Regions from separate parts of the Thermaerobacter nagasakiensis genome, predicted to be linked through region 2. Evidence: riboswitches for the same ligand, from Rfam matches in the RefSeq annotation. Region 2 holds a riboswitch; each other region holds the start of a gene.

Region 1 (7,471 bases), 900 kb from region 2:
GCAGGGGCCCTGCCGGGGTCTTCGCCCTCGCTGGCGGGCCCCGGCGGGGGTCCGGGCGGCGACGGTGGCGGCGGCCGGCTCGACTTTGCCGCGCTCATGGCGGGCCTGCTGGCCGGTTCCACCCCGGACGGGATGCCGGCAGGCACCGGAGCCTTGACCCCAATCCCGCCACTGTTCACGGCGCTGGCGTCCACGCTGTCGGCAGCCACGACGGCGCCGTCCACGCCGGCGGCGCCCGCGCCGGGTGCGTCCGTGCCCGCGGCATCCATCGGCCCGGGCCAGGCGGCCGCCACGGCGGCCCCCACGGACGCGGCCTCCCGCGCGGCAGCGCCCGCGCCCGGCACTGCGGCATCCGGCCTCCCTCCGTCCGGGACCGCCCCTCCGGGGTCCCTCTCCTGGGCAGGCGCTGCGGCCGGCCTGTCCTGGGCCCGGCAGGTGCTGGAGGCGCTGGCGGGGGCGGTGGCCCGCCGCCACGGCCTCGACCCCGCTCTGCTGCGGGCGGTGATCCAAGCCGAGTCGGGGTGGAACCCGGCCGCCCGCTCGCCGGCGGGCGCCGTGGGCCTGATGCAGCTCATGCCCGCCACGGCGCGGGAGCTGGGCGTGACCGACCCCCTCGACCCGGTGCAGAACCTGGAGGCCGGTGCCCGGTACCTGCGCCGCCAGTTCGACCGCTTCGGCGACTGGCGGCTGGCCCTGGCGGCTTACAACGCGGGGCCCGAGGCGGTGGCGGCCCACGGCGGCGTGCCGCCCTTTGCCGAGACCCGGACCTACGTGGAGAAGGTGCTGCGGCTGTGGGCCACCCAGGCCGCGCGGCGGGAGGAGGCGTGAGGCCGGCGAAAGGCGGCCAAAGGGCACAAGGCAGCCCTGCCGCCGGCCGGAACCGTTGGACACCGGCAGGGTCCGGTGACAAGCCGGTGGCGGCCAGGCCCCGTGGCCAGTGCAAACAAGGCAGGGGAAGTAAGACAGCGGGGGTCGCCGCCGGCGACCCCCGCTGTCCTTGCGTCACCCTGGTTGGCCTCTGCCGTCGCCCCCGCCGCCGCCCGCGCCTGCACAGGCTTACTGGATCAGCGCCTGGGCGGGCACCACGGCGCCCTGGTAATGCTCTTCAATGTACTGCTTGACCTCGGGCCCCACCAGGATCTCCGCCAGCGCCTGGATCTCGGGCCGTTTTACGTCCTCCGGCCGCACCGCCAGCACGTTGGCGAAGGGCGAGTCGGCGTCCTCGACGAACAGGGGATCGGGGTTCTTCAGCGCTCCCGCTTCCTTGGCCTCCAGGACGTAGTTCGTGTTGATGGCCGCCAGGTCCACGTCGGCCAGGGTGCGCGGGATCAGCTCCGCCGCCACCTCGCGGATCTGCAGGTTCTTCGGGTTCTCCACGATGTCCCGCACCGTGGCGGTGTAATCCGCGCCCTCCTTGAGTTTGACCAGGCCCGCCGCCTGGAGCAGGAGCAGCGCCCGGCCCCCGTTGGTGGGGTCGTTGGGAATGGCCACCGTGGCGCCGTCCCGCAGCTGGTCGAGGCTGGTGATCTTGTCCGAATAGAGCCCCATGGGCTCGATGTGGACCTTGGCCACCGGCGTGATGTTGGTGCCGTGGTCCTTATTGAACTGGTCCAGGTAGGGGATGTGCTGGAAGTAGTTGGCGTCCAGTTCCCCGTCGACCAGGGCCGGGTTGAGCTTGGTGTAGTCGCTGAACTCCATCACTTCCAGCTTGATGCCCTGCTCCTCCAGGGCAGGGGCCGCCACGTCGCGCAGGATCTCGGCGTGGGGCACCGCCGTGGCCCCCACCTTCAGGGTGACGGTACCGCTCGTGCCACCCGATCCGGACCCGTTGCCACCGGCCGAGTTGTCGCCCTGCGCACCGGACGAACCGGCCCCGCCGGCACCGCACCCGGCGACCAGGACGGCGATCAGCAGGGTCGCCACCAGCACCGCCGCCCGGCGGGTCCACCGGCGGCCAGGGAAAACCAGGGAGAGGACACCCATGGCCTTCGACCTCCTTCTCGATCTATCGCACCAGGGTCCCTTCCCGGACGAACCGGCCCGCCCCCCGCGAGCCATCCCCCAAAAATCGCCTTCCCGGAGCGCCGGGCGCTAGCGGTGGTTCAGCCGCCGGGCCAGGGTCTCCCCGGCCCACTGGACCCCCTGCACCAGGGCGACCAGCAGGACCACGCAGACCAAGAGGACCCCCGCCTCCCAGCGCTGGTAGCCCATGCGGAAGGCCAGGTCGCCCAGCCCGCCCCCGCCCACGGCCCCCGCCACCGCCGAGAACTCGATGAGCCCGACGGTGGCGATGGTGATCCCCAGGACCACGGCGGGCAGGGCCTCGGGCAGCAGCACCTTGCGTACCACCTGCCACGGGCTGGCGCCCATGGCCACGGCGGCATCCACGGTGCCGCGGTCGACCTCCCGCAGGGCCGTCTCCACCACCCGCGCCACCAGCGGGGTGGCGGCGACCGCCATGGGCGGCACGGCCGCCGCCGTCCCCAGGGAGGTGCCGACCAGCAGGCGGGTGAAGGGGGCCAGGGTGATCAGCAGGATGATGAAGGGCACCGACCGCCCGGTGTTGACGACGAACGCCAGCACCGCCCGCAGGGGCGGAAAAGCGGCGATGTGCCCCCGGTCCATCACCACCAGCAGGGTGCCGATGGGAACCCCGGCCAGGGTGGCGAAGAGGATCGCCAGTCCCACCATGTACAGGGTCTGGCCCGTGGCCGTCACGATGTCAGGTCCGAACTCGCGCAGGGCGCTGAAAAGCTCCGCTGCCATCCGCCGTCACCTCCCTCCGGCCAGGGAGCGAGCCGCCTGCGGGGCAAGGGGGCCGGACCCGGTGGCCGGCGCCGCGCCGGCACCGCTCCGCCCGGGTGCGCCGGGCGAGGCGGAGGCCAGGGGTGCCCAGCGGGCGACTGCAGCCCCCGCGGCCGCCGCCGGGGCTGCCTGCCGGTCCGCCAGGGCCGGATCGGCAACGGCCTGTGGGGCCGCCCCGGGGCCGGGTTCGTCCCCGGTACCGGGTGCCGGGGCCGCCCGGTCTCCGGCCGGACCGCCGGCAGCGGCGGCGGCCAGCAGCCGCCGGGTGGCCGCCGCCCGCGGGTTCCGGAAGACCTGTTCCACGGGCCCGGCTTCCACCACTCGCCCGGCGTCCATCACGGCCACCCGCTGGCAGGCGGCCTCCACCAGCTCCAGCTGGTGGGTGATCAGCAGCACGGTGATTCCCAATTCGCGGTGAACCCGCCGCAGCAGCTCCAGCACCGCGCGGCTGGTGGCCGCATCCAGCGCGGAGGTGGGTTCGTCGCACAAGAGGAGTTCCGGTTGCGTCGCCAGGGCCCGGGCGATGGCCACCCGCTGCTTCTGGCCTCCGCTCAGCTGGGAGGGGTAGGCCCCCGCCTTGTCGGCCAGTCCCACCCAGTCCAGCAGCTCCGCCACCCGGCGCCGGATCTGCTCCCGCGGCACCCCGGCGATCTCCAGGGGCAGCGCCACGTTGCCGGCGGCGGTGCGGGACCACAGCAGGTGAAAGTGCTGGAAGACCAGGCCGATCCGCCGCCGTTGCTGCCGCAGGGCCCGGCCGCGCAGCCCGGTCAGCTCGACGCCACCCAGACGGATGGAGCCCGCCGTGGGCCGCTCCAGCAGGGTGATGCACTTGACCAGGGTGCTCTTGCCGGCCCCCGAGGCGCCGACGACGCCGAAGAACTCGCCCCGGCCCACCTCCAGGCTGGCGCCGTCCAGGGCCGTGGTCACGCCGCGGCGGCCGCGGTAGACCTTGACCAGGTTGCGGACCTCCAGCATTGCTTCCGTCACTGCGCTCACCCCCGTGGCCCCACCCCGCACCGGGTGAAGGGCAACAAAAAACCATCCTTCCTGAGAGACGCAGAAAGGATGGCCCAAGGGTGCCATCCCTTCTTATCTCTCAGAACGGCGTCCCGGCACCAGGACGCGGTTCTGCGGGAGTTGGCACCACCCGCCGGCGTTGAACCCCGGGGAACCCGCCCGGCCGCCGTGCCGGGCCGGAGCGGGCGGGGCCGCGCCGCCGCGCGGAGGTTGCCGTGGCTTCATCGGGCCCGTCCCTCCGCCACTCTGGATAAGAAGAGATGTTGCGGATTCGGTTGTTGAAGGTCCCGCGCTGAACGTCCTGCGGGTACTGCGGTACAGCGGCCGGCTCAGCCGTACGACGCCGATTATGCGACCCCTGCCCCGGCCTGTCAACAGGTCAGGCCATCTCCGTCCCCGTCCCGGGTTGGGCGCGCCAGGCGGGGGCGTAGAGCTGGTGGGGGTTCAGGCTGCGGCTCCGCCCCACCAGCCGGGCCGCCATCCGGGCCCGGTGGCCGAAGGCCTGGCAGAACCAGCGGAAGTACAGCAGCTCCTCCTTGCTGCCCAGCTCCAGCCCCGGCCACGGCTCCCGGCCCGCCGCCAGCTCCCGGTCGCTGACGGCGGCGTTGGCGAAGCGCTCCAAGGTGGGGCCCACGCCCGTGCCCATGGCGAACTTGGCCTTCTCCCGCTGGACCACCGCCGCGGGGAGGAACCGGCGGGCCGCCTGCCGCAGGATCCACTTCTCGGTCCCGGTGCGGTCGTGGATCTTCCAGCGCGGCGGGATCCGCCAGGCCAGGTCGACCAGGGTCACCGACAGGAAGGGAACCCGCCCTTCCAGGCCGTGGGCCATGGTCATGCGGTCGACCCGCTGCAGGTTGGTGTTGTGCAGCGCCAGGGTGATCTCCCGCAGCTCGTCCTGCAGCCGCGCCCGGATCTCCGGCCGCTTGAGGTACTGGTAGCCGCCGAAGAGCTCGTCCGCTCCCTCGCCGGAGAGCACCACCTTGACATACCGGCGCGCCAGCCGCGACACCAGGTAGGTGGGCACCGCGCTGCGCACCAGGGCAGGGTCGAAGGACTCCAGGCGCCGGATCACGGTGGGCAGCAGGGCCAGCAGTTCCTGGCGGGTGAAGACGTACTCGTGGTGGAGCGTCCCCAGGTGGGTCGCCACCAGCCGGGCCCGCTCCAGGTCCTCGCTGCCCTCCATGCCCACGGCGAAGGAATGGACCGGCTCTCCGGTTTCCGCCCGCGCTTCCGCCACCAGGGCGGCGATCAGGCTGCTGTCCAGGCCGCCGCTGAGGAACACCCCCACGGGGACGTCGGCCACCAGGCGCCGCCGCACCGCCTGCCGCAGCCGGGCGATGAGTTCCTCCACCGCCGCTTCGGGGCTCTCCAGGTCGTACCGTACCGGGGGCAGCTCGTAGTACCGGACGAACCCGTCCCGTTCCGTCCAGTAGTGCCCGGGGGGAAACTCGTCGATGGTCTCCACGTGGGGCAGCAGGGCCCCCATCTCCGAAGCGAAGAGGAGCGCCCCATCCCGGTCCCTGCCCACATAGAGGGGTTTGATCCCCAGGGGGTCGCGGGCCAAAAAGAGCCCGTCGGGGGTGGAGAGGGCGAAGGCGAACATGCCGTAGAGCCGCCGCACCATGGCCGGTCCCTCGTCTTCGTAGAGGTGCACCAGCACCTCGGTGTCGCTGCGGGTACGGAAGCGGTGGCCGCGGCTCTCGAGTTCGGCCTGCAGCTCGCGGTAGTTGTAGATCTCGCCGTTGAAGACCACCCGGATCGCGCCGTCTTCGCTGGCCAGGGGCTGGTGCCCGCCCGCCAGGTCGATGATGGACAGCCGGCGGTGGCCCAGGGTGTGCTGCCCGACCCAAAGTCCCTGGTCGTCGGGGCCCCGGTGGGCCATGGCCTCCAGCATGCGGGCCACCGCTTCACCGCGGGGAGCGGTGGCGCCGGCGATGCCGCACATGAAGTCCCGCCTCCTTTCGGGCCAGGCCGCGGCGCCCCCGGCACGGGAGCGCTCCGCAGCCCGGTTGAAAAAAGACCGGGTGCGTTGGCCCGCGGGCAACGTCCACCCGGTTTTGGTTCCACCCGTTCTGCATGTTGACGCTTTTCATCACACCAGAAGCCGGCCGGTGTGTCAACGTTCGGACAGGGCCCTGGCCGCTGCGGGCAGGCCCAGAGAAGGGCGGCAGCACCCTGGCGGCCGCCCCCTGCCTGCTGGTTAACGCCGGTACCGTCGCTGGCAAGGCCGGCACCATGGCGCGGGAAGGATTCCATCAGTGGCAGGAGTTTGATCGCCCCGTTTGCAGGATCGGGGGTGAAATTGCCGAATTTTGACCACTGTTTGGGACAATCCGCAACACATCCTGCCCGGCTGGTGGCACGTTCCGCCGGATCGGCCGTATCGACGGATGGGGCGACCGGTTCGCGGCTGCCGGGAACGGGCCGGCCCGGGCAGCAGTGAATGGGGGGGCATTATGTTCGGGGGTACCTGGTTGCGCGGTGCGCGCCGCGGGATGGTGGCCCTGCTGGCGGGCGCCCTGATGGTGGGGACCGCGGCCTGCGGCGGGGCAGGCGGTGACGCGGGCAGCGGGAACAGCGGGAGCAGCGACAAGATCGTCATCGGCGTGCAGGGGCCCTTCACCGGCGACTATGCCGCCGAAGGCAAGGGCTTCCGTCAGGCCATCGAGCTGGTCAAGGAACAGGTGAACGCCCAGGGCGGGGTCCTCGGCAAGCAGATCGAAGTGATCTACGAAGACGACAAGGGCCAGCCCAACGAGTCGACCCTGGCGGCCCAGAAGCTGGCCTCCCAGGGCGTGGTGGCCGTGATCGGCTCCTACAACTCGACGGCGACCGAGGCGGCCCAGCAGGTGTACGCCGACGCCGGCATCCTGCACATCACGCCGTCGTCCACGGCCACCCACCTGACGGAAAAGGGCCTGAAGAACTTCTTCCGCATGGCCTTCCTGGACAGCGCCCAGGGCCAGTTCGCCGCCACGCTGCTGCTTGAGAAGCTGGGTGCCCGGAAGGTCGCGCTGGTCCACGACAGCTCGACCTACGCGGAGGGCCTGGCCAAGTGGACCCGGAAGTTCCTGGAGGAGAAGGGCGCGCAGGTGGTGTTCTACGACGCCATCAATCCCCAGGAGAGCGACTACTCCGCCCTGCTGAGCAACCTCAAGAGCACCAATCCCGACGCGATCTACTTCACGGGCTACTTCAGCCAGGCGGGGCTCCTGGTCAAGCAGGCGCGCGACCTCGGCATCACCGTGCCCATCGCCGCCGGCAACGCCTCGAACAACGATGAGGTGATCAAGACGGCCGGCGCGGCCGCGGAGGGCTTCATCACCACCACCGAGCCTGCGCCCGCCGACCTGCCATACGAAGAGGCGCGCCAGTTCGTCCAGGACTACAAGGCCAAGTACAACGAGGATCCGGTGAGCATCTGGACGGCCATGGCGGCCGACAGCTTCCGGGTCATCGTCGAGGCCATCAAGCAGACCCAGTCCACCGATCCTGCCAAGCTGGCCGACTACCTGCGCAACGACCTCGAGGCTTTCCCCGGCATCTCCGGCCCCATCACCTTCGACGACAAGGGCGACCGGGAAGGCACCGTGTACGCGGCGTACCAGGTGAAGGACGGCAAGTTCACCCTGTTCGTGCCGCCGCAGCA
Region 2 (7,471 bases):
TAGCCGTCGATCTCCAGCTCGTGTTCCTCCCGCCCCGTGTTGATCAGCGTCAGGCGCACCCGGGTCCCCTGCCGGACCTCGATGACCGCCGGCTGGTAGGCGTACTCGGACAGCCGGATCACCCGGTCGGCCACGGGCCGCCCCGGTGCGGTGACGCCGGCCACGCCGGGGCGGGTCGACCGCAGGTGCAGGCCCAGGGCGCCGGCCAGCAGGGCGGCGGACACAAGCAGGGCGATCACCGAGCGGGCGGCGGGCCCCGGTGCAGCCCCGTCGGACACGATGGCACCTCCCCGCAAGGGGCCGTTTCCCGGCCGGTTGGGGGGCGGCGGCCGGGCGCCCTTACGGAACCAATGTATGCCGGCCTGGTGACTCTCCATGCGCAGCGGCCGCCGGGGCCGGGCAGCGGTTGTCCACAAGGGGGCGGGCAACGGCCGGGCGAACCAGGACAGAGCGACCGCGATGCGGGCTTCGGGGGCGGCCCGGGGCGGGTCCGCCTGCCCGCCCGGGCACGCGGCGCGGCCGGGCGGCAACGGAGCCCGACGGAGCCTGCCGCCGGCCATCGCCCGCGAGGAGAAGGAGGGCGACGCATGGGCGAGGGGTCCAGGGACGGGGATCGGGGGCTGCGGCCACCGGGGGGCATGGGGCAGGGCGGGGCCGGATCGCAGGGCCTGCCCCCCTACACCGTCCGGGTCAGCTCCAGGGCGCGCCGGGTGCGGCTGGTGCTTTCGCCGGCCGACGGCCTGGTGGTGGTGGTTCCGCCGGGGTACCGGCTGCAGCGGGTGCCCCAGGTGGTGGCCCAGCATGCGGCCTGGATCCAGCGGGCCCGGCAGCGCCTGGAACAGCAGGCCCGGGCAGCCGGCGGCGGGGCGGGCGATCCCTTGCTCCGCCGGGATGCCGCCGGCCTGGCTCCTCCGGCCTGGCTGTGGCTGCGGGCTCTGGGGGAGGTGTGGGCCGTGGCACCGGCGGGCCGGCCCACCCTGAGCGACGCCGCCGGCGGGGGGCGCAAGGCCGCCGCCGGCCGGACCCCGCAGCAGACCCTCTTCGCCGGCGGGGCCACCGGCGATCCAGGGGAACCGCCGCCCGCGGGCGCACCCCTGGCCGGGCAGGTCCGCCTGCCGGCCCGAGCCGGGGAGCAGGGTCCTGCCGCCTGGGGGCCTCCCCTCAGGGGCTGGCTGGCCGCCCGGGCCCGGGCGACCCTGCGGCCCTGGCTGGAACGGCTGGCGCGGGAGCGGGGCTTTCGCCTGGCGGGTTCGTCCGTCGGCTGCCCCAAGACCCGCTGGGGCAGCTGTTCCGCCGGGCGCCACGTGCGCCTCAGCCTGAAGCTGCTCTTCCTGCCGCCCGAACTGGTGGAACACGTGCTGATCCACGAACTCTGTCATACCGTCCACCTCAACCACGGTCCCGCCTTCTGGGCCCTGGTGGAACGGCATGACCCCCGGGCGGCGGAACACCGGCGCCAGCTCCGGGCGGCCTGGAGCTATGTACCGGGCTGGCTGCGGCCGGCGCGCTCCATCGGGCCTTCCCCGGCCGATGCCCGATGGTGAGGGGCGCCGGCGCGCAAGGCCGGCCGGGTCGCGGCCGGGATCGTTGACCTGCAGGGGCCGGCATGATAGCATCACTTTCAACAATCACAGAGCGCGTCTGCTCTCTTATCCAGAGTGGCGGAGGGACTGGCCCGATGAAGCCCGGCAACCGCCGGCCGTGCCTGGACGGCCGGTAAGGTGCCAACTCCTGCAGGATCCGTGCGGATCCTGAGAGATGAGAGGGCGCCGGAAATCTTTTCGGCCCTTCCCTCTCGGGAGGGGTAGTTTCTTATCCGGGACCCCTTCGGGGAGCGGGCGCGGGAGGGAGGGGGACGCGGTGATCCCCTGTCGCGGCCTTGTCGAGGTGGGGCCCTTGCCCCTGGAGCAGGGCGGCCACCTGCCCCGGGCCGAACTGGCCTACGAGACCTGGGGTCGCTGGGACCCCCAGCGCCAGAACGCCATCCTGATCTGCCACGCCCTGACGGGCGACGCCCACGTGGCCTCCCACCATCCCGGCGACCGCCCGGGCTGGTGGGAGGCGGCGGTGGGTCCGGGCCGGCCCATCGACACCCGCCGCTGGTTTGTCATTTGCAGCAACGTGCTGGGAGGCTGTTACGGGTCCACAGGCCCGGCCAGTCCTGAGGAGGCCGGCCACGGGCCCTGGGGCGGGCGGTTTCCCGTGATCACCGTGCGGGACATGGTCCATGCCCAGCGCCGGCTCCTGGATGCGCTGGGCATCGGGCGGCTCGCCCTGGTGGTGGGCGGTTCCCTGGGCGGCATGCAGGCGCTGGAGTGGGCCGTCACCTACCCCGAGCGGGTGGGAGCGGCGGCCGTCCTGGCGGCGCCGCCGGCCGCCTCGCCCCATGCCATCGCCTGGAACGAGGTGCAGCGCCAGGCGATCTTCGCAGACCCCGCCTGGCAGGGCGGCGACTATCCCGCCGCCCGCCCGCCCCGCCGCGGGCTGGCCCTGGCCCGGATGCTGGCCATGACCACCTACCGGGGTCGCGAGGAGTGGGAGGCGCGCTTTGGCCGGGAAGAGGTCCCGGCGGGCGCCGACCCGGTCGCCCAGCGGCTGGGCTCGTACGCCACCGCGCCGGCGGGCCCGGCCGAGGCCTTCCGGTTCCAGATCGAAAGCTACCTGCACTACCAGGGGGAAAAGCTGGTGCGCCGGTTCGATCCCGCCACGTACGTGACCCTGACCCGGGCCATGGATCTCCACGACGTAGGCCGGGGCCGGGGCGGGCTGGAGGGCGCCGCGGCCCGGGTCCAGGGCCGCATGTATGTGCTCAGCATCACCTCGGACCTGCTCTACCCCGTGGACGAGCAGCGGCGGCTGGTCCAGGCCCTGCGCCGGGCGGGCAAGAATGTCACATGGCAGGTCTGGAAGGCTCCCTGGGGCCACGACAGCTTCCTCGTGGACCCCGCGGGGGTGGCCCGCCGGGTGATGGACTGGCTGGAAGAACCCGGTGCTACCGCCGCGCCCGCGCAGGCCGGGGCGGTGGCGGCGGTGGGGGAGGGGCGCCCGTGAAGGGTCCCGTGGTGGCGCTGCTGGGTCTGGGCACCGTGGGCAGTGCGGTGGCGCGCCGGTTGCTCAACCCGCCACCCTGGCTGGTGGCGCGGCTGGGTGGCGTGCCGCGGCTGAAGGGGATCCTGGTACGCCATCCCGGCAAGCCGCGGCCGGCGGCCGTCGACCGCAGCCTGCTCACCACCGATGCCGACCAGCTGCTGGGCGATCCTGAGGTCGACGTGGTGATCGAGCTCATCGGCGGTGTCGAACCGGCCCGCCAGTACGTCCTGCGGGCCCTGGAAGCCGGCCGCCACGTGATCACCGCCAACAAGGCCCTTCTGGCCGAATCCCTGGCGACCCTGTCGGCGGTGGCCCGCCGGCACGGGGTGGAGCTGGCCTTCGAAGGGGCGGTGGCCGGCGGGGTGCCCATCATTCGCCCGCTGCTGAGGTGCCTGGCGGCCAACCGGGTGCGCCGCCTGCGGGCGGTCCTGAATGGCACCTGCAATTTCGTCCTCACCCAGGTGGAGCAGGGCGCCACCCTGGAGGACGCGGTTCGTGCCGCCCAGGCCGCCGGCTATGCGGAAGCCGATCCCAGCGACGACTTGTCGGGGCGCGACGCGGCCCGCAAGCTGGCCATCCTGGCGACCCTGGTGACGGGCGAGCCCGTGGCCTGGACCGCCGTGGCCCGTCGCGGGCTGGACGACCCCGCCTTTCGCCGTGCCCTGCAGGAGGGAGGGGGCGGGGGCGAGGCGGCCCGCCAGGGCGGCGGCGCTGCCCGCTGGCGCCTGGTGGCCACCGCCGAGTGGACGGGGCCCGCCCCCCGGCTGGCCGTCGAGCCGCAGATGTTGCCGCCCCACGACCCCCTGCTGCAGGCGGCCGGGGTGGAGAATATGATCCTGATCGAGGCGGATCCGGTGGGCACGGTGCGGTTTGCCGGGCCCGGGGCCGGCGGCGATGCCACCGCCAGCGCCGTCCTGGCGGACCTGATCGCCATCTGGCGGGGCGACCGCCTGCCGTTGCCGGACCTGGAGGCCGGCCGGTCCGTGGCCGTGGAGCCCTCGGCGGCCGTGCCCCGTGCCGGGTTCGACACCGAGTGGCAGGATCCGGCGGCTGCGGCGGTTAAACTGAGGTTGACGGAAGGTTGAACGGCTCACCGGCCGCCGGGCTCCGCGGCCGGGCGGCCGCGGCAGGGGGGAGCGGCATGGGCCCCAGGCATCTCGCCCAGTGCTATCGTTGCCGGCGCACCTTCGAGGCCGACCGCCGGGGGGCCCGCTACTGCCCGGAGTGCGAGCGGGAACAGCGGCGCCGGTTCCGGGTGTTGCCGGGGGGGAAGGATCCCCGCTACGGCTGGGGGGTCGCGCCCGCGGCCCGGCCGCGGGCTGCGCGGCCGGGCCCGCGAAGCGGGCGCTGGCCGCTGGGCTGGCGGCAAGCGCGGCGGGGCGGGCCGGTGTCCTGGCGGAGCCGCTGGACCTGGCGGCGGTGGCACCAGCTCCTGCGCCTGGTGGCCGTGGTGGCCGCGGCCGCGGCGGCGCAGGTGGCCTGGGAACAGGTGGACGCCGGTTCCTGGCCGGTCGAGTGGCTGGTATACCTGGCAGGAGCGGCCTGGATTTGGAACCGGCGGGATCAAGCGGCCTAGGTCGCGACACCCAAGCGGCCTGGGTACCGGCACCGGGGTACACATGGTCCGGCGGCGGGTATCCCGCCGCCGGTTGCTTCGTCCCGCGCCCTTTCCGGCCGCTTCCCTCCACTGCGCCCCGGTGCACCTGCGGGCCCGGCGACGCCTGGGGTCCCGGCGCCATGGCGAACCCCAGGGGCATGGGGAGCCTCGAGCGGAGGTTCCCGCCCGGCCGCGCCCTCAGGCGCCCTCCTCCGGACCGTCGCCGGGTTCCACGGCCAGGCCTGCCTCCCGCAGCCGGGCCGCCAGCTCGGGCCGGGTCCCCCTGAGCCGGATGCGGCGGGGGCCTAGCGCCTTGAGCAGACCGGCGGCCAGGTCCTCCCGCTCCAGCGGTACCCGCGGGTCCAGGTGCCCCTCCAGAAACTCGCGGTAGAGGGGCGGCCCGCCGGGCTCCCGGATGACCAGGTCCCGTCCCTGCCCTTCCACCCAGAGCTCCTCGGGCCCCTCCTCTACCGGGCGCAGGGTGCCGAGGAACTGCTCCAGGGCCCGCTCCAACCAGAGCTGCTGCAAGCCTGTCCGGGCCAGCTCGCCCACCAGGCTGCGCAAGAACCGCTCGCCGCGAAAGCGTAGCCAGCCCAGAATGCTCAGGCGACCGTGCTGGAGCAGTTCGGGCAGCAGCAGAGCCGCCGTTCCGCGGGCCAGGGGCGGCTGGGCCAGCAGGGGGAGGCTCTGCTTCCAGACCTGCAGCCGGTCATCGGGGTCGACTGCCGCGTAGCGGGAATCCAGGTGCTCCAGCAGCATCTCCGGCAAGAGGACCTGGTGCACGAAGTGGGACGCGGCCTGGGCCGCCGGCTGGGGCACGTATTCGGTCAAAAAGACCCACCGCTGGCGCGACCGGAACACGGTATAGACCAACCGCTCCCGCTCCAGCACCCGCTGGAACTCCGAGGGGTGGGTCTCCACGGAGATGGCCAGCTGTCCCTGCGCGCCCATCAGGCCAACCTCCCGCTGTTCGCGGCCACCGCCGGCGGCTCCAGCGGGCGGCCCTGGCGGGGTGGCCGGCCCGCGGGGCGCCGCCACCGAGGTGGCCCTGGTTATCCCTTAGTCTATGCGGACTCCCCACCCCGCTCCTGCCGGTGGTGCGACGCCCGCTTCCATTCCGTCAGCCGCCGCCCGGCGTGGCTGACACCCGTACCGGACGGGCGCGCACCCCTCCGTCGAGCCCAGGGCCCCGCCGCCTCCGGCCCCAGGGGCCGTCCACACCCGGGCGCGGTCCTGCGAAGCCAGGGGCGGTGGAACGATTCACCATCCCTGGGTCTTGAGCCGGCGGGAGGAACCGCCCCGGTCCTTGGCCAAAAGCCTGAAGGATATACCGTGTCGCCCGGGCCCCTGTGGGGTCCGGGCGGGCGGCGGGCCGGTGGCCCGGGCGTCCCCTGCCAGGGCGGCGGCCGGGCGCGTCAAGAGGCCGGCGACGCCGCCGGACTGGAAGGCAGGGCCGCCGGACTTGCCGCGGCCCGGGCAGCGGATGGGCTGCGGCCCAGGCCCGCTGGTGGCCTGGCGCCGGACCAGGCGCCCGAAGGCTGGAGACCGGTCTTCGGCGTACGGCAGCAAGGAGGTGCCATGCAGGTTGCCGGCTGCAACCAACCGGCGGCCCTCCGCAGGCCGGTGGGGGAGGGGCGGTCATGGAGGGCGCCGGCAGGCGGGGGGATGCGCGCGGTGGCAACAAGCGGTGCGGCGCGGCGGGTTCGTGCTGCTTGCCGTCGCCCTGGGGCTGGCGGTCCTGGCGGGCGCGGTCCCCGGGGTCCCGGCGGCCCGGGTCCGGGCGGAAGGGTCCGCACCCCAGCAGCCGCCATCCCAAGACGCCCGGGCGGCCATCCTGGTGGACGCGGCCACCGGGCAGGTGCTCTACGCGCGCAACGCCGACGCCACCATGCCTATGGCCAGCACGACCAAGATCATGACGGCCCTGCTGGCCATCGAGCGAGGGGACCTGCAGCAGGTCATCACCACCAGCCAGCGGGCCTTCGGCGTCGAGGGGTCCAGCCTCTACCTGGCCCTAGGCGAGCAGCGGACCCTGGAAGAGCTTCTCTACGGGCTCATGCTCCAGTCGGGCAACGACGCGGCGGTGGCCATCGCCGAAGGCCTGGCCGGGTCCGTGGAGACCTTCGTCCAGTGGATGAACCAGCGCGCCCGGGAACTGGGCCTGGAACACACCCGCTTCGCCGATCCCCACGGGCTCGCCAGCCGGGACCACTACACCTCGGCGCGGGACCTGGCCACCCTGGCCCGGGTAGCCCTGGCCAATCCCACCTTCCGGCGCGTCGTGGGAACCAGGGAGTACCGGATGCCCTGGCCCGAAAAGAACTCGGAGCGGGTGCTTTACAACCACAACCGGTTCCTCTGGCGCTACGACGGCGCCACGGGTGTGAAGAACGGCTACACCAGCGCCGCCCGTGGAGCCCTGGTGGCGTCGGCGCAGCGCGGCGGCGTCGAGCTGGTCGGGGTCCTGCTGGGGGCGCATCCCACGGGGATGTACCGGGACATGGCGGCCCTGATGGACTGGGGTTTTGCCCGCTTTGAGCCCCTGCCGCTGGTGCAGGCCGGCGAGCGGGTGGGGCAGGTGCCGGTACGGGGCGGCCGGCAGGACAGCGTGGCGGCCGTCGCCGCCTACGGCGTCCGGTGGCTGGTTCCTCGGGACGAGCCGGCGCCGCCGGTCCGGCGCCAGGTGGAGCTGGAGCAGGCCTTGCAGGCGCCGGTGGGCGAGGGCGCGCGGGTCGGCACCCTGGTGGTGCGGGTGGGCGACCAGGTCGTCGACCGGATCCCCTT
Region 3 (7,471 bases), 400 kb from region 2:
GAGGGCGAGGCCGAGGCGGGGCTCGAGGCCCCTGGGCTCGAGGCCGGGGGCCTCGAGCCCAGGGGCCGGGCCGCCATGCGGGCGAGCCGCCGGCACAGGCCTCCGGCCAGCCGGGAGCACGGGGGGCTCCGCTCTCACGCCTCCTGCCGCGCCCGGCCGGCCAGGATGGCTTCGGCCCGGGCGCGGGCCTCCGCCAGGGACAGGGCCGACGGCCCCTCCAGCGCCTGCTCCAGGTCGGCGGCCAGGTCGTCCACCGCTTCGATGCCCACCGAAAGCCGCAGCAGCCCCTCGTCGATGCCCAGCCGCTCCCGCAAGGCGGCAGGCATCTCCCTGTGGGTGGTGCTGGCGGGGTGGGTGATCAAGCTCTCCACGCCGCCGAAGCTTTCCGCGAAGAGAATGAGCCGGAGCCGCTGCAGCACGTCGCCGGCCCGGCCGGCATCCTGCAGGCGGAAGCTGAGCATCGCCCCGAAGCCCTCCGCCTGCTGCCGGCAGCGCCGGAAGAAGGGGCTTGACGGCAGCCCCGGATAGTACACCGCCGCCACCGCCGGGTGGGCCTCCAGCCAGAGGGCCAGGGTCAGGGCGTTGTGCTGGGCCTGGGCCATGCGCAGCGCCAGGGTCTTGAGGCCCCGCACGGCCAGCCAGGCGTCGTGGGGCCCCAGGATACCGCCCGTGACGGTGCGCACGGAGGTCAGTTCGTCCGCCAGGGCCGGGGTCGCCGCCACGGCCACGCCCGCCACCAGGTCGTTGTGGCCGGCCAGGTACTTGCTGGCGCTGTGGATCACCACGTCGGCGCCCCGGGTGAGGGGCCGCTGGAAGAGGGGCGTGAACAGGGTCGAATCCACCAGCAGCCACAGGCGATGGTGCCGGCACAGGGCGGCCAGCCCGTCCAGGTCGGCCACCCGCATGAGGGGGTTGGTCGGGCTCTCCACCAGCACGGCCCGGGTCGCCGGCGTCAGAGCCTCCGCCACGGCCGCGGCGTCGGTGGTGTCGGCCAGGGTGTAGCCGATGCCCAGGTGGCGGAACAGCTCGTCCAGCACCCGCCAGGTGTGGCCGTACAGGTCCTCGGTCACCACCAGGTGGTCGCCGGGCCGGAAGAGGTGCAGCACCGCCGTGAGGGCAGCCATACCTGAGGCGAAGGCCAGGGCGGCGAAGCCTTCTTCCAGCCCGTTGACCGCCGCTTCGAAGGCCTCCCGCGTGGGGTTGTGCAGCCGGCTGTAATCCCAGCCGGTGGTCTGGCCGGGCCCCGGGTGCTCGTAGGTGGCCGTCTGGTAGATGGGCACGGCCACGGACCCGGTGCGGGGGTCGCGGCGCACGCCCGCGTGCACCACCCGGGTGGCGGGCTGCAGCCGGGGGACGGGGCGGGTCCCCTCCGGGTCCGGGACCGCCCCGCCCTGGGACCGGGCGGGGACCGGTTCAACCGGCATGGTGGCGCACCTCCTCCGGGCTCCGGGCTGCCGGGCCCCGGGCTGCCGCCGCGGGAAGGGGGCCGTCTAGCCGCGCCCGCAAGCGCCGGACGAACTCGGCCACCGGCTCCGCCTTCCCGTAGGAGATCACGACGTAGACCCCGGCAATGTAGGGCCGGGCGGCCTCCACCACTTCCTCGGCCAGCTGGAGGCCCACCTCCAGACCCCGCTCGCCGGCCCGGTCCAGGGCCTCGCGGATCCGGGCGGGGATGGAGATGCCGGGCACCTGGTGGTGCAGGTAATGGGCGTGACGGCCGCTGTGCAGGGGCATCACGCCCATGACGAGGGGTACCGGGCACCCGCCCAGCCGGTCCAGGACCCGCTCCAGGGGCTCCAGCTCGTAGAGGGGCTGGGTCATGACGAAGTCCACCACGCCCACCGCCAGCTTGCGGCGGAAGCGGTCCAGCTCCTGGTCCAGGTCGTCCGCCGACGGGCTCAGGGCGCAGGCCACGGTGAAGTCGGCCGGCGCCCCCAGGGCGTTGCCCCGGGGATCCTCGCCCCGGCGCAGGGCCGCCAGCACCTCCAGCAGGCCGATGGAGTCCACGTCGTAGACCGGGGAGGTGCCGCTGGAACCCAGGCGGGGATGGTCGCCCGTCAGGGCCAGGACGTTGCGGACGCCCAGGGCATGGGCGGCCAGCAGGTCGGCCTGCAGGGCCATCAGGTTCCGGTCCCGGGTGGTGCAGTGCATGATGGCGTCGATGCCGGCGCTGCGGGCCAGCAGGGCACCGGCCCAGGCCGCCATCCGCGGCCGGGCCATGGGGCTGTCGCCCACGTTGACGGCATCGGCTCCGGCCGCCGCCACAGTGCGGGCATCGGCCAGGAACTTGGTGGCCACCGGACCCCGCGGCGGATCCAGCTCGACGCTGATGACGAACCGGCGCCCCAGCTTCTCCCGCAGCGGAGCGGGTCTTCCGGGGCCGGTGGCCCCGCCCGCGCCGCTGGTGGTTGCGCCTGGGAGGGAGCATGCACCGGCAGGCCGGCTCCTGCCCCAAAGGGCAGCGGCGGGCAAGGAGGCGGCCTGCTTGCCGGCGTCAGGATGGCCGGCGTCAGGATGGCCGGCGCCCGGCCCGGCGGGGCCGCTGCCCGGACCCGTCCGGTTCAGAGGGCCGGGGACCGGCAGGGCCGGGGCCGGGCCCTCCGGCTCCGGGTGGACCGCTTGGATGCGGGCGGCCAGAGCTTCCAGGTCCGCAGGCTGCCAGGCGCCGGTTCCACCCACCCAGCCGGGTCCGAGAAGGCGCAGGGCATCCCACGCATCCCACCCGCCGGTGTCCTGGGTGGCCGGCTTGGGCCCGGCCAGCCCACGGGCCCCGGGTGCGGCCCCGCCGTTCAGCCGTCCCAGGGTGACCCACAGCGGGCCGCTCCACCCGGCCCGCCGCACCGCCGCCAGCCAGCGGGCTGCTCGCGCCGGCCCGCCGCCGGTGGCCACACCCAGGGCGTCGGGCCAGCCGGCCGAGTGGAACGCCTCCAGCCAGGGGGAGGGGAGGGCATCCGGCGGCTCCCCCTCCCCCACCAGCAGGACACCCACCGGCAACCGGGCCGCCTCCCGCACGGCCTTCAGGGCGAGGCCGGCCTCCAGGGGGTGGCGGGCTTCGACCCAGAACAGGTCGACGCCCCCTGCCAGCAGCCCGGCCACCTGGCAGCGGTATCCTTCCAGGACGGCCTCCGGCTCGGCACCGCCGCCGGCAGCGGCGGTGGCGGGCAGCGGTCCCAACAACCCCGCCACCAGGCAAGGCCGCCCGGCCAGTTCCCGGGCGGATCGCGCCAGCTTGGCGGCCCAGAGGTTGGTCTCCTCGATCCGCTCCGGGGGCGTGGACGGCAGCCACCAGGGGCTGGCCCAGCGGGTGGCGGTGCGGACCAGGCGGGCCCCGGCCCGGATGGCCGCCAGGTGGACGCCTTCCACCGCGGCGGGTTCGGTGAGGGGCAGGAGGGCGGTGCCCGGAGCCGGTTCTTCCTCCTCCCGGGCCGTGCCCCGGGGCCCCCCGGGCGCCCCGGGGCCAGGCTGGGACGGCGCGGGTCCGCCGCCGGACGGGCTGTCGCCCGCGGGGGAGGGCCGGACCGGGCGGGCGGCCAGGGCCCAGGAGGGGTCGCCATCGGCCAGGGCGGGCAAGACGGGTCCAGGACTCACCACCGGCAGGGTTCGGGGAGCCGGATCCGGGGCGAAGGGCACGAAGGTTCCTCCGCCCCCGCCCCCTGAAACCGGGCGTGCCGGAGGGAGGCCGGCAGGGCCCGCAGGGCCGTTGTCCTCGGGCGGGTGGCCCGCGGCAGGGAAGGCCGCCCGCGGCGGAGCCGCGTCGTCGGGCTGGGAGTCGGCCGTGGCCGGGTGGGCAGGTCGCGGTCCGGCGGCCGGCCGGAAGGGCTGGGTCACCCTGGTCGTCACCTCCAGTTCGCGGCGCCGGCGACAGCGCCCCGGCACGGGGTGCCTGGGCTTCCGCACGGCGCTCGGCGCTGCAGGATGGGGGGGAACGGGCCCTTCCCGGCCCCACCGGCCCCTGGCTCGCCGGGCTCCGGGACCCCTGGGTACCTGGGGTCCCCGGTCCCTTAAGCTCTGGCGGCCAAAGAAGAAGCCCCTTCCGAAGGAGGAAGGGGCTTGGTGATCGCAGCAGGGTCCCCGTCCCCCTTCTCTCATCTCTCGGCTCCCGGAGGGAGCCGCGGGAGTTGGCACCGCACGACCAAGGTCGCCGGTTGCCGCGGCGTCATCGGGCCCGTCCCTCGACCGCTCTGGATAAGAGAGGGGTCGGCCGGCTCGGCCGGCCGCATGCGTTGTCAATGGAGATTAGGGACAGTATAGCCGGGTTCCGCCATCCCGGCAACAGGGCGGAACGCGCGTCCTTCGTTACAATAAGAGACGTGCAACAGGGCACCTGGAACGGTACACTGGCCACCCGGACGGGAGCGTGACCCGGCCGGCGGGCGCGGGATGGGGGAGAGATCCGGTGCACCAGGCGGACGAACACGGCCCGGCCATGGCACGGGCGGCGGCCGCGGGCGCAGGGGCCGAGGCGCCCACCGCCCGCTCCTGGCGCCTGCTGGCCCGGGCCTGGTTCCAGGCCAGCCGCCCCCACCTCAAGCCGGTCACCATCATCCCCGTGCTGGTGGGGATCCTGGTGGCCGGCGGGGAGGGCCACTTCGACCCGTGGCTGGCGCTGCTCACCATGCTGGGCAGCCTGGCCATCCACGCCGGCACCGACATGGCCAACGACTACTTCGACTACATCATGTACGAGGGCGATGCGCCCTTCACCGGCGGCAGCGGCGTGATCCAGGCGGGGTGGCTCAGCCCGGACAGCCTGCGCCGGGGAGCCTGGGCCACCTTCGGCTTCGGCGCTCTGGTGGGCGGCTACCTGGCCGCCCGCACGGGCTGGCCCGCCCTGGCCTTCGGCCTGCTGGGCATCGCCAGCGGACTCTTCTACACGGCTCCGCCCGTCCGCTACGGCTACCGCGGGCTCGGCGAGGTCATGGTGGGACTCAACATGGGCGCGGTGCTGGTGCTGGGTTCGTACTACGTCCAGGCCCGCACCCTTTCCCCGGAGGCGCTGGTGGCCTCCTTGCCCCTGGTGTCCCTGGTGGCCCTGATCCTCTATGCCGAGTCGATCCACGACATCGAAGAAGACCGGGCCACCGGCAAGATGACCGTGGCGGCGCGGCTCGGAGAGACGCGCGCCCTGCGCCTGTACTTCGGGTGGGTGGCGGCCACGGCGGTGCTGATCGTCGCCGGGGTGGCGGCCGGGCGGCTGCCCGCCCTGGTGCTGGTCACGCTGGTGCCCGCGGCCCGCTGCCTGCGGCAGGCCCCGCTCTTCCTGGCCCGACCCTACCGGCACCAGGACCTTTACCGCCTGGGCCGGCTGGCCCTGGGGCTCTACAAGGCGGCGGGGGTCTCGCTGGTGGCGGGATACGGCTGGTGGTGGCTGCGATCGGCCCTGTGGTCCTGACAGGACCGGGGGTTTGCGGGAGCGAGCCGGCCGGCCGGGCCCACCCGCCCGCCATGGGCCGAGCCCATCGCCGGGGCCGCCGGTCTTGAGAGTCCCGGCGACCTGGGTGCAACGGGGTTGCGGACGGCGCAGCCGGCAGCCGGGCGGGGCGAGCCGCCGGGCGAGGCGGGCGCACGGGTGTGGCGGACCCTGCCCGGCCGGGTGGCCTTGAGGAAGGGATCTGGGCCTCGCTCACGAACATCCCTGCTTTGGGTCGCCGGTGAATGAATGTTCACCCAGAGTTCACCGGGGACGCCAGCCGTTGCCGATTCAAGGAACCAGCAATCCGCCGGGTTCGGCGAACTTACGATCCTTAGGATAGAGGGATGACATCCTTGGCCAGGGAAGTGCCCCGTCTTGCGTCCCTCACGGGACCCGTCAGTCGCGATCTGGACCGGCTCCATGCCCGCGCCCGGGACCAGGCCCGGCGCGGGCGGCGGCCTGCCGTGGTGAGCTTCACCGTCGCCGCCGAGGACCTGGACCCCGTCGCGCTGTGGGAGGGCGCCGCCATCCTGACCCACGAGCGGGCGCTCTGGTCGGCTCCGGGCGGCACCATGGCCATGGTCGCGCTGGGGGCGGCAGCCGTCCTGGAATCCGCTCCAGGTCCGGATGCGCCGGCCGGGCCGGAAGCGGCGGGAGCCGGCCCCGGCGCGCCCCTGGCCGCCATCGCCCCAGCCCTGGCTTCCGCCTGGCAGGCCCTGTGCGAGGGTGCGCTCATCGATGCGCCCCACGGCGTGTGGGGAACGGGACCGGTGGTGGTGGGGGGCTTCGCCTTCGACCCCCAGGAGGCGGCGGATTTGCTGTGGGCCGGCTTCCCCGCGGCGCGCTTCGTCCTGCCGGAGCTGCTGGTCACCCGGACAGGCGGCGGGACCTGGCTCACCTTCAACCGGGTGGTGGTCCCCGGGGTGGTGACGGCGGCGGAGAGGGGGGCCGGAACCCCGGATGCCGCAGGCGCGGGTGGCGAGGGAGCCGGGTGGGTTTTCCCCGGGGGCATCCGGCTGCGCGTGCCCGTGGCGGCCACCACCGCCGCCGGCGAGCGCGGTCGCCGCTGGCTCTCGCTGCTGGCCGTCGCTTCCACGGCCGGGCGGGGCCCGGAAAGCGGCGGGACGGACCCCCGAGGGCCTGCCGGTGCCGCGGGCCCTGGCGGGCCGGGCAAGGCGGAGGCCGGGCCAGGCGGCCGGGCCGGTCTTCAACTGGCCGGAGCCGCAGGGCTCGGTGCTGCGCCCGGTGCACCGGGCTGGCCTGGGTCAGCCGGCGGTCGGGAGGGGTCCGGTTCGTCCGCCCGGCCGCACGGGGCCGGTGGATTCCCGTCCCTGCTGGGTGCGCGGGCGGTGCCCGGCCGGGACGAGTGGGAGGCGATGCTCGGCGCGGCGCTGGACGCCATCGGCCGGGGCGAGCTGGCCAAGGTGGTCCTGGCGCGCCGCCTGCACCTGCGGGCCGCGGCGGCCTTCGATCCCGGGACGGCCCTGCGCCGGCTCCAGGCCGGTTACCCCGAATGCTTCATCTTCGCCGTGGCCCGAGACCGGACCGTCTTCCTGGGGGCCACGCCCGAACGGCTGGTGCGGCTGCGGGACCGGCGGGTCGAGACGGCCGCGGTGGCCGGTTCGACCGCGCGGGGGGCGACCCCTGAGGCCGACGCTGCCCTGGCCCGGGAACTGCTGGCCAGTCCCAAGGAACGGGAAGAACACGCGCTGGTGGTGCGGATGCTGCGGGACACCCTGGGGCCGGTGTGCCGGGTGCTGGACGTCCCGGCGGAGCCCCGCCTGCTCCAGCTGCGGAACGTGCAGCACCTGTACACGCCCATCACGGGGGTGGTCGACGGCGCCACGGTGCCGGAGCTGGTGGCGCGGCTGCATCCCACACCGGCCCTGGGCGGCTGGCCGCGGGAGCGGGCCCTGGAGTTCATCCGCCGCTGGGAGGGCGGAAGCCGGGGCTGGTACGCGGCTCCCCTGGGCTGGTTCGACCACCGGGGGGAGGGGGAGATGGCGGTGGCCATCCGCTCGGGGGTGGTGCGGGGGCCCGAGGCGTGGCTCTTTGCCG
Region 4 (7,471 bases), 410 kb from region 2:
GGCATGGCCTCCCGGAAGGCCGGCTCGTCGATCTGGATGACCCGGATGCCCGCCGCCTCCAGGTCCTGGACCTCGTCGCGGATGGCCAGGGCGATCTGGCGGCAAGTCACCTCCCGGGGCTGGTCGTCCCGGACGAAGGACCACTGCAGGATGGTGACGGGCCCCGTCAGCATGCCCTTGACCGGCCGGTCCGTCAGCGACTGGGCGTAGGTGATCCACCGCACGGTCATGGGGCCGGGCCGGGCCACGTCGCCGTAGAGGATGGGCGGCTTGACGCAGCGGCTGCCGTAGCTCTGCACCCAGCCGTGGCGGGTGAAGGCGAAGCCCTCCAGCTGCTCGGCGAAGTACTCCACCATGTCGTTGCGCTCGGCCTCGCCGTGAACCAGCACGTCCAGGCCCAGCTCCTCCTGCAGCCGGATCACCCGGCGGATCTCGGCGCGGATGCCCTCTTCGTAGGTGGCGGTGTCGATCTCCCCGCGCCGCCAGCGCGCCCGCAGCCGGCGCACCTCCGGAGTCTGGGGGAAGGAGCCGATGGTGGTGGTGGGCAGGGGCGGGAGGCCCAGCCGCTCCCGCTGCAGCGACCGCCGCTGGGGCGCCCGGGAGGGCCTGCGGGCCTCGTCCGGGTTGAGCCGCGCCAACCGCTCCTGCACCTCCGGCCGGGTGCGCCGGGGCGAGCGGCGCCGGGCCTCCACCGCCGCCCGGCTGGCCTCGAGGGCGCCGGCCACGGCCTGCCGGCCCTGGTTCAAGGCGCGGGTCAGGACCGCCACTTCCTCCAGCTTCTGCTTCGCGAAGGCAAGCCAGCCCTTGATCTCCGGATCCAGATCCGTCTCCAGGTCCAGGTCGATGGGCACGTGCAGCAGCGAGCAGGAGGGGGCGACGAAGAGCCGCCCGGCCCCCAGGGCGTCCCGGGCCCGCTCCAGAAGGGCCAGGGCCGCCTCCAGGTCCGCCCGCCAGACGTTGCGGCCGTCCACCACCCCCAGGGAGAGGTGCAGGGTGGACGGAACCCCGGCGGCCAGCACCTGCTCCAGCTGGCCGGGGTCCCGCACCAGATCCAGGTGCAGGGCCTGCACCGGCAGGCTCAAGGCCAGCTCCAGGTTGTCCCGCAACCCCTCGAAGTAGGTGGCCAGGAAGAGCCGGAGCCCCGGGGCCGCCTGGGCCAAGGTGGCGTAGGCGCGGCGGTAGGCGGCCCGGGCCGGTTCGTCCAGGTCCAGGGCCAGGAACGGCTCATCCAGCTGGACCCAGGTGGCGCCGGCGGCCGCCAGCTCCCGCAGCACCTGCCCGTACACGGGCAGCAGGCCGTCCAGCAAGGCAAGGCGCGGCCCGGCGACCCCTTCCCCGCCGGAGGAACCGGCCGCCCCGCCGCCCAGACCCCCGGCCTCGCCGCGGCTCACCTCCGGGGCCCGGCCGGCGGCGCCCGCCCCGGCCGGAGTGCGGAGCTTGGCCAGCAGCAGGAAGCTGACCGGCCCCAGCAGCACAGGGCGGGCCTCAAAACCCAGGGAGCGGGCCTCGCGGAACTCCTCCACCACCTTGCGGGACGCCAGCTGGAAGGCCTGTCCCGGTTCCAGCTCGGGTACGATGTAGTGGTAGTTGGTGTCGAACCACTTGGTCATCTCCAGGGCGGGGACGCCCCGGCCGGGGGTGCCCCGGGCCATGGCGAAGTAGACGTCCAGGGGGACCTCCCCGGCAGCCGCGGCGGCCGCCGCGCCCGGGCCCGCCTCCGCCCTCTGGCCCGCCGCGGGGGTGGCCCGGCCCGCGCCGGCGGCATCGCCACCAGGAGCCGGGGGGATTGCGGCGCCGGCTTCCGCTGAAGGGGCCCACCCGTAACGGGCGGGCACGGCCCCCACCATGCAGGCGGTGTCCAGCACGTGGTCGTAGAGGGAGAAGTCCCCCACGGGCACCACGTCGATCCCCGCCGCCCGCTGCAGCTCCCAGTGCCGCCGCCGCAAGGCCGCCGCCGTCGCCAGCAGGGCGTCCGCGGAAATCTTGCCGTCCCAGTAGGCCTCCAGGGCCTGTTTCAACTCCCGGCCGGCCCCGATGCGGGGGAAGCCCAGGTTGGTTGCCACGGCCATGGGTTCTCGCCTCCTTCGCGGAATGGGTCCTTTGTGGGATGGGACTGAAAATGAAAAACCTCTCCGGGAAAGGAGAGGTTCCTCGCCTTTCCCTATCTCCCGGGAACGCCTCCCGCGGGAATTGGCACCGTGCCGCCTGGTTGGAGCGGCGGCCGGTTGCCGTGGCGTCATCGGGCCCGTCCCTCGGCCACTCTCGATAGGGCTTTGTCCGGTCATTCCCTTGTCAGCGACCGCGGGGTTGCAGGCGCTGCGGCCTGCAAGGCCCCCCGGGTTTCCGCATCCCGCAGCCAAGGAAGGGGCCCATGGCCTCGCGGCCTGCGGTGCGTCATCGCGGTCCGCGGCCCTCCGGGTCTCGTCCGGCCGGCGTGGGCCCGGTGGGCTTGCAAGGCCCGTTGCCCAGGTGCGGCCTGGCGCCCCGGCCCCGCAGCGGGCCGGAACCCTCGCGCGGGATGCGGGCATTGGGGACTGCTATTCGGGGCCGGAGACGAAAGTCCTGCTGCCCCCACACCCCAGGGCGGGCTGAAACCGCGCCATCCCCGGCGGTCGCCCGCTGCGGGCCCTGCCGGCCGCCGGCGTGCCATTGCGGCCCGGGCTCTGCCGGCCCGAGGTGGCCCGCATCCTGCCGGCGGCAGCCTATAAGCCTATAATTGAAGGGAAAACGGCGCAAGGAGGCAGCCCAGCCATGGACCGCCTGCAGCCCGGCGGCGCCGCGACGGGGGGCGGGGCGGCACCGGCCCCCGCCGGCGCCGTGACCCCCGAGGCAGCCGCCCAGCATCCTGACGCCGCCCTGGTGGTGGTGGACGTCCAGAACGACTTCTGTCCCGGCGGTGCCCTGGCCGTGCCCCAGGGCGACCAGGTGGTGCCCGTCCTCAACCGCTGGATCGAGGCCTTCCATGCGGCAGGCCGGCCCGTGGTCTTCACCCAGGACTGGCATCCCTCCGGCCATGTGAGCTTCCGCGAGCAGGGCGGGCCCTGGCCGGTCCACTGCGTGCAGGGCAGCCCGGGGGCCGCCTTCCACCCGGACCTGCAGGTCCGGGGCACCATCTTCCGCAAGGGGTTCGACCCCGACCGGGAGGCCTACAGCGGCTTCGACGGCGCCCTGGCCGCCGGTGAGGCCGGGGTCCGCCCCGAGGTCACCCTGGCCGGCTGGCTGCGGCAGCAGGGGGTCCGGCACCTGTACGTGGGCGGCCTGGCCACCGACTACTGCGTGCGGGCCACGGTGCTGGACGGCCTGCGGGAGGGTTTTCGGGTCACGGTGCCGGTTCCGGCCGTGCGGGCCGTCGACGTGACCCCGGGGGACGGGGAGCGCGCCCTGGCGGAGATGGAGGCCCACGGGGCCCTGCTGGCCGCCGGGGACGCCGGGGAGGCCCGGTGACGGTGTTCTTGCGGGACGAACGCGGCCGCGGCGAGCCGGCGGGCCCGGCCCACGATGCGGGCCAGGCCCGGCCCCCGGCCCGCCGCCTTCCCGCCGGGCCACCGGCGCCGGCGGCCGCCTCCACCCCAAACGCCCGCCCGGCGCCGGCTTCCGCCGGCGGCAAGCCCTCCGCCCTGGCGCCGGCAGCCCCCGCCGCCCGGCCCGGCCCCGGTCCGGACGGGCCGGCACCGGCCGGTCCCACCGTGCTGGTGGTGGACGACGAGGAGTCCCTGCTGGAACTGGTGGCGTACAACCTGCAGCGCAACGGCATGGCACCGGTGCTGGCCCGGGACGGTGCCGAGGCCCTGCGCCGCCTGGAGGAGCGCCGGCCCCAGGTGATCATCCTGGACGTCATGCTGCCCGATACCGACGGCTTCACCCTCTGCCGCCACCTGCGGGAGCGGGGCATTCAGACGCCCATCCTCATGCTGACCGCCCGGGACAGCGAGATCGACAAGGTGCTGGGGCTGGAGCTGGGCGCCGACGACTACGTGACCAAGCCCTTCAGCCCCCGGGAGCTGGTGGCGCGGATCAAGGCGCTGCTGCGCCGCACCGAGGGCCGGCGCCAGCAGATCGGCCCCATCGTGATCGACTACGCCGGCCATGAGGTCTACCGGGACGGCCAGCGGGTGGCCCTGACCCCCACGGAGTTCAAGCTGCTGGCCACGCTGGCTGCCGAGCCGGGCCGGGCCTTCACCCGGCAGGAGCTGCTGGACAGGGTCTGGGGTGAAGAGGCCTTCGGCGACCCGCGGACCGTGGACGTCCACGTGCGCCACCTGCGGGAGAAGCTGGAGCGCAACCCCAGCCAGCCGGAGTGGATCCTCACCGTGCGGGGACACGGCTACAAGCTGAACTCCCCGGTGGCCGGGCTGTGAGCCGGGGGGCCGGTTCCGGCGTGGTCCAGCGCTGGCGGGAGGCCTGGCTGCGCCGGCGCATGCCCCGGCCGGGCCGGGAAGCGCCGGACTTCACCCTGCCCCTGGCCGGGACCGGCGACGAATTCTTGCGGCTGCGCGATCTCAGGGGTCGCCCGCTGGTCCTGCTGTTCTTCCCCTTTGCCTTCAGCCCCGGCTGCTGCAACGAGATCGAGGACTTCACCGCCCGCTACCCGGACTTCGCCTCCCGGGGCGCCCAGGTGGTGGGGATCAGCACCGACAGTCCCTATGCGCTCCGGGCGTGGGCCGACCGCTACCAGGTGCCCTTCCCCCTGGCCAGCGATTACAACCGGCGGGTGATCCGGCGCTACGGTGTGGCCATCAGCCGCTGGGGCCTGGGCGATTTTGCCGACCGGGCCGTGTTCGTCCTGGATGAACGCGGCGTCGTGCGCTGGGTCTGGCGGGCCCCGGATCTGGGCTACCTGCCCGATCCGGACCAGGTGCTGGCCCACTTGCCCGATCCGCCCGGTGACCGGCCCGGCCCGGCCGGCCACCGCCCGGGCCGGCGCTGAGGGTCGCTGCCGGCAGCCGAGCGCGGAGGGGAACGCCGCGGCGAGGGGCATGGCGCAGCGCGGAGATGGTCCTCAACGTGGCGGTGGGCCTGGCGTCGCACGGAGATGGCCCCGAAGTCGCATCGCCCCGGCCCCGGCGCAGCAAGGGGCCGCCGCCGCGGCCCCTTGCCGGTTCGTTCTCGCAGCCGCGCAACCCCCAGCCCCGTGGGCCGGACCGTGAGAAGCGCCCCGCGGCCCGGACCGTCAGAAGCCCTCCCGCCAGGCGTGCATGGCCTGCACCTGGCTGAGGTACGCGGCCACCTCACCGTCCCGCCGCTCCTCGTCCCAGCCCAGGATCTCGCCCATGGCCGCCGCCGCGTCCGCCGCCACCCCGCGCCCGTTGTCGGTGCTCCAGAGGGCCTCGGGCACCCGCCGCCAGAGGGCGTCGGCCAGGGTCTGGGCCATCTCCTCCGCGGCGGCGTACCGGGCCGCCGCCCGGACCCGGGCCGCCCGCGGCCCCGCCTGCAGGTCTTCGGGGCGCAGGTAGCCCAGGACCCGGTCGATCTCATCGCCGTAGTGGCGGGCCAGCCACTGCAGTTCCTCCACGGGCAAGCCCGTCTGGGCCGCCTTCTGCCGCAATTCGGCCTCCGCCGGCACGCGGGCGCCGCCGGGCAGGGGCTCCTCGTCCACCGGTGCCCCTTGGGTCTCGGGGAACACCTGATCGACGATGTTGCGGGCCATGGCCTTGTAGGCCGTCAGCTTCCCGCCGGCCACCGTCACCAGGCCCGAAGGGCTGGTGTAAAGCTTGTAGTCCCGGGAGATGGCGCTGGGATCCCGCGTATCCCCCGGGTCGATGAGCGGCCGCAGGCCCGCCCAGGCGCTGATCACGTCGTCCGGTCCCAGGCGGGTGGTGGGGAAGGTGCGGTTGAGGGCGTCCAGCACGTAGCGGACGTCGGCGGCCTCGGGCCGGGGACGGGCCGGATCGTCCCGGTATACGGTGTCGGTGGTACCGGCATAGGCGAAGGCTCCCCGGGGCACGGCGAACATGATGCGCCCGTCCGGGCCGCGCATGGTCACCGCGTGGCGGATGGGCAACCGGTCGCGGGTGAAGGCGATGTGGATGCCCTTGGTCAGCCGCAGGAGGCGCGGCGAGCCGGGGTCGTCCAGCTGGCGCACCCGGTCGGCCCAGGGACCCGTGGCGTTGAGGATCCGGCGGGCCCGGATGACGAACTCGGCACCGCCGGCGCCCGCTTGGCCGGCCGCACCTCCGGCAGCCGCCTGACCGGCCGCCTGCACCGCCGGGCCGCCGGCGGCCCTCTCCTGCCCCGGCGTAGCCCCTTGGCCCGCCCCGGGCGCGACCTCGGCGCCGCCTGCCTCCGGCGTGCCGGCCGCCGCCGTCCCTACCCCGGTCCCGCCGCCCGCCAGCAGGTCCCGGACCCGGACGCCCACCACCTGCCCGCCCGCGTCCTTGACAAACCCGGTCACCTCGGCGTAGTTGACCACCACCGCCCCTGCGGCCACGGCCTGGCGCGCCACCGCCGCCGTCAGGCGCGCGTCGTCGGTGACGGCGTCGACGTACATGCCGGCCCCCACCAGCCCTTCCTGGCGCAGCAGGGGCTCCTCCTGCTGCACGCGGGCCGGGCTGAGGATCCGGTGCCGCAGGGTGCCCAGGCTCCGGCCGGCGTACCGGTCATAAAGCCAGAGGCCGATGCGCAGTTGCCACAGCGGGTCGGGGTCACCCCGGTACACGGGAAAGACGAACCACTCCGGCCGCACCAGGTGGGGTGCCAGGCGCAGCAGGCGCATGCGCTCCACCACCGCTTCGTGGACCAGCCGGAAGTCCCGCTCCTTGAGGTAACGCAGCCCGCCGTGGATCAGCTTGGTCGAGCGGCTGCTGGTCCCGGCGGCAAAGTCCCGCGCCTCCACCACCGCGACCCGGAGCCCCCGGTGCGCTGCCTCCCGGGCCACGCCGGTACCCGTGATGCCGCCCCCGATGATGAGCAGGTCGAAGGTCTCCCGCTGCAGTTGGGCCAGCGCCTGCTGGCGATTCACTGCCACCGCCTCCCACCGTCGAACTGCCGGCCGCTGCCGGCTGCCACTCCTTCCCCAGGGCGTGCGGGGCGGCCGGTCTGCCGGCCGCCCCGCCGCCCCCTCACTGGGCCGGTTCTTCCCAGCCCTTGGCCCGCTCCACCGCCCGCTTCCAGCCGGCGTAGAGCTTCTCCCGCACGTCCTCCGGCATGGCCGGCTCGAACCGCCGGTCCCGCTGCCAGAACTGCTCGATCTCCTCGCGATTCCGCCAGAAGCCCACCGCCAGGCCGGCCAGGTAGGCGGCGCCCAGGGCCGTGGTCTCGTTGACCACCGGCCGGTCCACCGGCACCCCCAACAGATCGGCCTGGAACTGCATGAGGAAGTTGTTGACCACGGCGCCCCCGTCGACCCGCAGGGCGCTCAGGGACAGGCCCGAGTCGGCCTCCATGGCGCCCAGCACGTCGCGGGTCTTGTAGGCGATGGACTCCAGGGCCGCCCGGGCCAGGTGGGCACGCCCCGTGCCCCGGGTGATGCCGA

What was found. Region 2 has a riboswitch for S-adenosylmethionine ahead of metX (homoserine O-acetyltransferase MetX). Riboswitches for the same ligand answer to the same signal wherever they lie in the genome.
Region 1: linked by a shared signal. The riboswitch ahead of ACZ5T9_RS11270 (methionine ABC transporter ATP-binding protein) and the one ahead of metX (homoserine O-acetyltransferase MetX) in region 2 are both predicted to bind S-adenosylmethionine.
Region 3: linked by a shared signal. The riboswitch ahead of ACZ5T9_RS05845 (methylenetetrahydrofolate reductase) and the one ahead of metX (homoserine O-acetyltransferase MetX) in region 2 are both predicted to bind S-adenosylmethionine.
Region 4: linked by a shared signal. The riboswitch ahead of metE (5-methyltetrahydropteroyltriglutamate--homocysteine S-methyltransferase) and the one ahead of metX (homoserine O-acetyltransferase MetX) in region 2 are both predicted to bind S-adenosylmethionine.

Annotation. Positions count from the first base shown of each region.
Region 1 covers NZ_AP043740.1:2,663,952-2,671,422, reverse strand. Annotated here, with positions in the region: gene ACZ5T9_RS11285 (lytic transglycosylase domain-containing protein) at 1-828, shown strand, start outside; gene ACZ5T9_RS11280 (MetQ/NlpA family ABC transporter substrate-binding protein) at 1,057-1,983, opposite strand; gene ACZ5T9_RS11275 (methionine ABC transporter permease) at 2,092-2,766, opposite strand; gene ACZ5T9_RS11270 (methionine ABC transporter ATP-binding protein) at 2,773-3,792, opposite strand; SAM riboswitch class I at 3,892-4,079, opposite strand; gene asnB (asparagine synthase B) at 4,202-5,767, opposite strand; gene ACZ5T9_RS11260 (branched-chain amino acid ABC transporter substrate-binding protein) at 6,279-7,471, shown strand, end outside.
Region 2 covers NZ_AP043740.1:1,762,666-1,770,136, forward strand. Annotated here, with positions in the region: gene ACZ5T9_RS07450 (cupredoxin domain-containing protein) at 1-278, opposite strand, end outside; gene ACZ5T9_RS07455 (YgjP family zinc-dependent metalloprotease) at 588-1,544, shown strand; SAM riboswitch class I at 1,647-1,765, shown strand; gene metX (homoserine O-acetyltransferase MetX) at 1,861-3,051, shown strand; gene ACZ5T9_RS07465 (homoserine dehydrogenase) at 3,048-4,175, shown strand; gene ACZ5T9_RS07470 (hypothetical protein) at 4,232-4,666, shown strand; gene ACZ5T9_RS07475 (hypothetical protein) at 4,886-5,638, opposite strand; gene ACZ5T9_RS07480 (D-alanyl-D-alanine carboxypeptidase family protein) at 6,375-7,471, shown strand, end outside.
Region 3 covers NZ_AP043740.1:1,363,079-1,370,549, forward strand. Annotated here, with positions in the region: gene ACZ5T9_RS05840 (trans-sulfuration enzyme family protein) at 135-1,424, opposite strand; gene ACZ5T9_RS05845 (methylenetetrahydrofolate reductase) at 1,414-3,630, opposite strand; SAM riboswitch class I at 4,083-4,192, opposite strand; gene menA (1,4-dihydroxy-2-naphthoate octaprenyltransferase) at 4,397-5,392, shown strand; gene ACZ5T9_RS05855 (isochorismate synthase) at 5,758-7,471, shown strand, end outside.
Region 4 covers NZ_AP043740.1:1,352,401-1,359,871, reverse strand. Annotated here, with positions in the region: gene metE (5-methyltetrahydropteroyltriglutamate--homocysteine S-methyltransferase) at 1-2,069, opposite strand, end outside; SAM riboswitch class I at 2,159-2,272, opposite strand; gene pncA (bifunctional nicotinamidase/pyrazinamidase) at 2,752-3,444, shown strand; gene ACZ5T9_RS05815 (response regulator transcription factor) at 3,441-4,358, shown strand; gene ACZ5T9_RS05810 (redoxin domain-containing protein) at 4,379-4,927, shown strand; gene ACZ5T9_RS05805 (glycerol-3-phosphate dehydrogenase/oxidase) at 5,171-6,964, opposite strand; gene glpK (glycerol kinase GlpK) at 7,059-7,471, opposite strand, start outside.